DNA from 2 places in the Mesorhizobium sp. M0618 genome. Region 2 is predicted to be linked to the other one. Evidence: riboswitches for the same ligand, from Rfam matches in the RefSeq annotation. Region 2 holds a riboswitch; the other holds the start of a gene.
What was found. Region 2 has a riboswitch for S-adenosylmethionine ahead of metX (homoserine O-acetyltransferase MetX). Riboswitches for the same ligand answer to the same signal wherever they lie in the genome.
Positions count from the first base shown of each region.

Region 1: another riboswitch for S-adenosylmethionine. It lies ahead of NKJ04_RS31520 (O-succinylhomoserine sulfhydrylase); the one in region 2 lies ahead of metX (homoserine O-acetyltransferase MetX).

Region 1 covers NZ_JAMYQH010000047.1:10,092-13,496, forward strand. Annotated here, with positions in the region: gene NKJ04_RS31515 (ceramide glucosyltransferase) at 1-710, shown strand, start outside; gene NKJ04_RS31520 (O-succinylhomoserine sulfhydrylase) at 716-1,903, opposite strand; SAM riboswitch at 1,961-2,038, opposite strand; gene NKJ04_RS31525 (2'-deoxycytidine 5'-triphosphate deaminase) at 2,177-3,271, shown strand; gene NKJ04_RS31530 (ABC transporter substrate-binding protein) at 3,371-3,405, shown strand, end outside.
Region 2 covers NZ_JAMYQH010000010.1:96,113-99,517, forward strand. Annotated here, with positions in the region: gene metW (methionine biosynthesis protein MetW) at 1-481, opposite strand, end outside; gene metX (homoserine O-acetyltransferase MetX) at 478-1,647, opposite strand; SAM riboswitch at 1,762-1,839, opposite strand; gene hisC (histidinol-phosphate transaminase) at 1,976-3,085, shown strand; gene NKJ04_RS13295 (prephenate/arogenate dehydrogenase family protein) at 3,091-3,405, shown strand, end outside.

The DNA.
Region 1 (3,405 bases), on a different contig from region 2:
ATCTGATGGCTGCCTGGCGGCCCGGCACCGGCCTTGTCTGCTCGACGCCGATTGGCTCGCGGCCGGCCGGCTTCTGGGCCGAGGTCGAATGCGCTTTCCTCAACACGCTGCAGGCGCGCTGGCAATACGCCGGCGATGCGCTCGGCCTTGGCTTTGCCCAGGGCAAGAGCATGCTCTGGAACAAGCCGATGCTCGACGCCAATGGCGGCATCCGCGCGCTGGCCGCCGAGATCGCGGAGGATGCCGCCGCGACCAAGCTGGTGAACGGTCTCGGCCTGCGCGTCAATCTCGTCGCCGCCCCCTTCGAGCAGCCGCTTGGCCGGCGCTCTTTTGACGAGATCTGGTCGCGTCAGGCCCGTTGGGCGCGCCTGCGCCGCGTCACTTTCCCGCTGTTCTTCGCACCCGAAATCCTGACCGGCGCCGTGGTGCCGCTGGTGCTTGCGCTGATTGCCGCGGCCAGTGCGGGCTTCAGCCTCTGGGCAACCGCCCTTGCAGTGCTGGTAGCCTTCTACCTTCCCGAGTGCGCGCTGGCCTGGTCCAAGGGCTGGTACCTGTCGCCACGCATGGTGGCCGCGATCATGATGCGCGACCTGATCCTGCCAGCGCTGTGGGCGCGCGGCTGGCTTGGCGGCGCCGTCGACTGGCGCGGCAACGCGATGACCATCGGCACCAAGACGGCCGAACTGGAGGAGACGCCGTCCGGCGCCTGAAGGTCCTACCTGGCCTTCAGCGCCTGCGCGATGTCCTCAAGCAGATCGTCGGTGTCTTCCAGCCCGACCGACAGCCGGAGCGTGCCCGGCCCGATGCCGAGCTCGGCGCGCGCCTCGTCGCTCAGATTCTTGTGCGTCGTCGTCGCCGGGTGGGTGATCAGGCTCTTGGCATCGCCGAGATTGTTGGAGATCAAGACGATGTCGAGCGCGTTCTGCAAGGCGAAGGCCGCCTGCTTGCCGCCCTTGACGTCGAGGCAGATCAGCGTCGAGCCGCCCGACATCTGCTTCTTGACGATATCGGCCTGCGGGTGGTCGGCGCGGCCGGGATAGATGACGCGGGCGATTTCCGGCCGTTCGGCCAGGAAATCCGCGATCCTGCCCGCGCTTTCCGTCTGCTGGCGCACGCGCAGCGGCAGTGTTTCCAGGCCTTTCAGCAGCGTCCAGGCGTTGAAGGGCGACAGGCTTGGGCCGGTATGGCGGAAATAATCGTGCAGGTTCTCGTCGATCCACTTCTTGTCCGACAGGATCACGCCGCCGAGACAGCGCCCCTGGCCGTCTATGTGCTTGGTCGCCGAATAGACGACGATATGGGCGCCGAGCTGCAAGGGCTTCTGCTGCAGGGGCGTGGCGAAGACATTGTCGACGATCAGCCTTGCGCCGATCGAATTGGCAAGCGAAGCGACAGCGGCGATATCGACCACTTCCAGCGTCGGATTGGTCGGGCTTTCCAGGAAGAACAGCTTGGTGTTCGGCTTGACCGCCTTTTCCCAATTGGCGATATCCGTGCCGTCGACCAGCGTCGCCTCGATGCCGTATCTCGGCGCCAGCGTCTCGACCACCCAGCGGCAGGATCCGAACAGCGCACGCGCCGCCACGATGTGGTCGCCGGCCTTGGCGCTGCACAGAAGGGCGGCCGTCACCGCGGCCATGCCGGAGGCGGTGGCGCGGGCATCTTCGGCGCCTTCGAGGGCGCACATGCGCTTCTCGAACATGTCGACGGTCGGATTGGCGTAGCGCGAATAGATGAAGCCTGGCTCCTCGCCCTTGAAACGGGCTTCGGCGGCCTGTGCCGTTTCGTAGACATAGCCCTGGGTCAGGTAAATCGCTTCCGACGTTTCGCCGAAACCGGAACGCAGCGTTCCGCTGTGCACGAGTGCCGTCTGAGGCTTCCAGTTGTGCTTCTTGGTGCTCATCGCTTTTCTTCCAGACACAAAAAAACCGGCCGCGAAAGTCGCAACCGGTCCATACGGCCTTGCGGCCCGACGGTCCTTTAGCGACTTGTTTAACGTGGCTGCAAGCCGACCGGCCAAATCACCACGGGATAACGACCCTTTAGACCCGCGCCGCGCTTGCGTCAATTGCCGGCTTCATTAAGAGGTTTGTACCAAGCAGGTTCCGCAAAAGTGTTCCACGGTTTTGCGACAAGAACCTGCGACAAGAAAAACGTCTGACCTAGGAGTGGAGCCTTGCGGCAGACAGGCATTCTTCCCGATCAGGACATTTCGGCGCTGTTCCAGTCCGGCGCGCTGAAGTCGGCGCGTGCGCTCGACGCCGACCAGATCCAGCCGGCCAGCCTTGATCTCAGGCTCGGCGACAAGGCCTGGCGGGTGCGGGCCTCCTTCCTGCCCGGCCCCAACCACAAGGTCTCGGAAAAACTCGACCGGCTGCAGCTGCACGAGATCAATCTTGCCGAGGGCGCGGTGCTGGAGACCGGCTGCGTCTATATCGTGCCCTTGCTTGAAAGCCTGGCGCTGCCGGCGGACATTTCGGCCTCGGCCAATCCGAAGAGCTCGACCGGGCGGCTCGACATCTTTACCCGGGTCATGACCGATCGCGGCCACGAGTTCGACAAGATCGCTGCCGGCTATCATGGCCCGCTCTTTCTGGAAGTCAGCCCCCGCACCTTCCCGATCGTCGTGCGCACCGGCTCGCGCCTGTCGCAGATACGCTTCCGCACCGGCAATGCGCTGCTCTCGGAAGCCGAGCTGCACGACCTGCATCGCGCGCAGACGCTGGTCGCCACCGAGCCGCCGAATATTTCCGGCGGCGGCATCGCGCTGTCGATTGACCTCAACGGCGACCAAAACGGTCTGGTCGGCTATCGCGGCAAGCATCACACCGGCCTCGTCGATGTCGACAAGCGCGCGGCCCAGGAAGTCGTCGACTTCTGGGAGCCGATCCACAAGAGCGGCGCCGGCGAACTGGTGCTCGACCCCGACGAGTTCTACATCCTCGTCAGCCAGGAGGCGGTGCATGTGCCGCCGCTCTACGCCGCCGAGATGACGCCCTTCGATCCGCTGGTCGGCGAGTTCCGCGTCCACTATGCCGGCTTCTTCGATCCGGGCTTTGGCCATTCCGCGTCTGGCGGCACGGGCAGCCGGGCGGTGCTGGAAGTGCGCAGTCATGAAGTGCCGTTCATTCTCGACCATGGCCAGATCGTCGGCCGGCTGGTCTACGAACACATGCTGAAGCGGCCGCAGGCCCTCTACGGCACCGATCTCGGCTCCAACTACCAGGCGCAGGGCCTGAAGCTGTCCAAGCATTTCCGCGCCGCGCGCTGACCTCATTGCCCCAAGGCAAAATACTTGCCTGTACCGGCGCGCCATGCTTGGCTGCCTTGCCGCCCGTCAAGATGCCGGCGTTCAAGGGGAACCAAGAAAATGCAGATTTCAAAATGGATCATATCGGCAGCAGG
Region 2 (3,405 bases):
GATTGACGAAGTCGCGGATGGTGCAGAAGTGGATGTTGGGCGTGTCGTACCAGGAGTAGGGCAGATCCTTGGTCACTGGCATGCGGCCGTTGACGAACAGTGACAGACGCACACGCCAATGGCCGAAATTGGGGAAGGAGACGATGGCGCGATTGCCGATCCTGAGCAGTTCGTCGAGCACCAGCTTCGGGTTGCGGGTGGCCTGCAGCGTCTGCGAGAGGACGACGAAGTCAAAGCCCTTGTCGGGATAGAATTCGAGATCCTTGTCGGCATCGCCCTGGATGACCGAGAGGCCGCGCGCCACGCATTCGTTGACGCCGCGCTGCGACAGCTCGAGCCCACGGCCGTCGACCTGCTTGCTGTCCTGCAGCAATTCGAGCAGCGAGCCGTCGCCCGAGCCGACATCGAGCACGCGCGACTGTGGTGGGATGAGGTTGGCGACGACTTCAAGGTCGACGCGCTGGTCGAAATTGACGTTCATGATGAGAGCCCTCTTGCTCGTGCCGCCGAGCCGATGAAGCCGTTAATGGCGGCAAACAGTTCCGGCTCGTCGAGCAGGAATGCGTCGTGGCCGCGGTCGGTTTCGATCTCGACGAAGGATACCGATGCGCCGGCGGCGTTGAGCGCATGCACGATCGAGCGGCTCTCCTCGGTCGGAAACAGCCAGTCCGAGGTGAAAGACACCAGGCAGAAGCGGGTTTTCGTTCCGGCGAAGGCATCGGCCAACCGGCCGCCATGGTCGGCGGCAAGGTCGAAATAGTCCATCGACCGCGTCATGTAGAGGTAGGAATTGGCGTCGAAGCGATCGACGAAGGTCATGCCCTGGTGGCGCAGATAGCTTTCGATCTGGAAGTCGGCGTCGAAGCCGAAGGTCAGCGCCTCGCGATCTTGCAGATTGCGGCCGAACTTGCGGTGCAGGGCGGCTTCCGACAGGTAAGTGATGTGGGCGGCCATGCGCGCCACCGCCAGGCCTTTTTCCGGGCGTTTGCCGTGCTCGAAATATTTGCCGCCATGCCAGTCCGGATCGGCCATGACAGCCTGGCGGCCAACCTCATGAAAGGCGATGTTCTGCGAGGAATGGCGCGCGCCGGTGGCGATCGGCAGCGCCGAGAAGACGCGCTCCGGATAGCTCGATGCCCATTCCAGCACCTGCATGCCGCCCATAGAGCCGCCGAGCACACAGAACAGCCTTTCGATGCCGAAATGGTCGATCAGCATCTGCTGCGCCCGCACCATGTCGCGAATGGTGATAATGGGCAGGTCAAGCCCATAGGGCTTGCCGGTGGCGGGATTGGTCGAGGCCGGACCGGTGGACCCAAGGCAACCGCCGATGACGTTGGAGCAGATGACGAAGAAGCGATTGGTGTCGATGATCTTGCCGGGGCCGATCAGCACTTCCCACCAGCCAGGCTTGCCGGTCACCGGATTGGTGCTGGCGACGTGCTGGTCTCCGGTCAGTGCATGGCAGACGAGGATGGCGTTGGAGCGGGCATCGTTCAGCGTGCCGTAGGTCTGGTAGGCGATCTGGAACGGTGACAGCAGCGTGCCGGCGTCCAGCTTGAGCGGCTTGTCGGATCCAAAACGCAAAACCGGGCTCGACGGTTGGTCAACCTCGTTGTTGGTTTTGCGGGCACGCAGAACGGCCATGACATCCATCTCACACTTTGAGCCCACGCATCGCGCTTGTCGAAAGTCGATGCCGATCCGGGTGTCCGGCCGGCGCGGACAACAAAAAACCGGCATTGCGGTTGCAAAGCCGGTTACAGGATGCAAACGGCCCTTTAGCAAGTTGTTTAACGTGGCTGCAAGCCGACCGGCCAAATCACCACGGAAGTCCGCTCCCCTTCTAGGGCTGTGGCGCGCCGGCGTCAACGGCCAGCCTTGGGCGGTGGCTGTCGCCTCTCGACATTGCAGGCCACGGCTTGTATTTCCGCTGCGGCTTCCCTCAGGAAGCGTTCTCGACGGATTTTGCGACATGAGCCAGACACCGGACCAGGCACGTCCAACCCCGCGCGCGGGCATCATGGACATAGACGCCTATGTGCCGGGCAAGAGCACGGCGCCCGCGGGCGTCGCCAAGGTTCACAAGCTGTCCTCGAACGAGAATCCGCTCGGGCCCTCGCCGAAAGCGATCGAAGCCGCGCGCGAGATTGCCGGAAAGCTCGACGTCTATCCAGATGGCACCGCCAGGCGGCTGCGCGAAGCGATCGCCGAGGTGCATGGTCTCAACCCGCAGAACATCATTTGCTCCAACGGCTCCGACGAGATCCTCGGCCTGCTGGCGCAGACTTATCTGGCGCCCGGCGACGAGGCTGTCATCACCGAACACGCCTTCATGGTCTACAAGATCTACATCCAGTCGGCAGGTGCCGTTCCGGTGACGATCAAGGAAAGAGACGAGCGCGCCGATATCGACGCCATCCTCGCAGCCGTCACGCCGCGCACCAAGATCGTGTTCCTGGCCAATCCCAACAATCCGACCGGCACCTATGTGCCTTTCCAGGAGGTGCGCCGCCTGCATGCCGGCCTGCCCAGGCACGTGCTTCTGGTGCTAGACGCGGCCTATGCCGAATATGTCCGCCGCAACGACTATGAGGCCGGCATCGAGCTGGTCGGTGCTGCCCAGAACGTGGTGATGACCCGTACCTTCTCCAAGATCGGCCTCGGCGGAGCGCGGATCGGCTGGATGTATGCGCCGATGCATATCGTCGACGCCATCAACCGCGTGCGGGGTCCCTTCAACGTCAATGCGACGGCGATCGAGGCCGGTATCGCAGCCATCCGCGACCGCGCCCATGTCGAGCGCAGCGTGGCGCACAACGAGACCTGGCTGGCCTGGCTGAGCGAGGAATTCACAAAGCTCGGGCTGCGGGTAACGCCGAGCGTCGGCAATTTCGTTCTCGTTCATTTTCCCGATGACCAGAAGCATTCGGCGGCCGCGGCGGACGACTATCTGACGGCGCGCGGCTATATATTGCGGCGCGTTTCGGGCTATGGCTTTCCCAACGCGTTGCGCATGACCGTCGGCACCGAAGAGGCCAATCGCGGCGTTGTCGCCGCTCTCACGACATTCCTGAAAAGCTAGAGACCATGACATCACTGATGTTTGAAAAGATCGCGCTGGTCGGCATCGGCCTGATCGGCTCGTCGCTGGCCCGGGTCATCCGCCGCGAGGGGCTGGCCCGTCACGTGGCCATATCAACGCGCAGTGCGGCGACGCTGGCGCGAGCCGAGGAACTCGGGCTGGGCGATAGCTATACCACCGATGCGAGAGAAGCTGTCCGCGATGCCGACTTGGTCATCATTTCGGTGCCGGTCGGCTCATCCGGCGCGGTTGCCGAGGAAATCGCGCCGGCGCTGAAGCTGGGTGCGATCCTCACCGATGTTGGCTCGACCAAGGCGTCT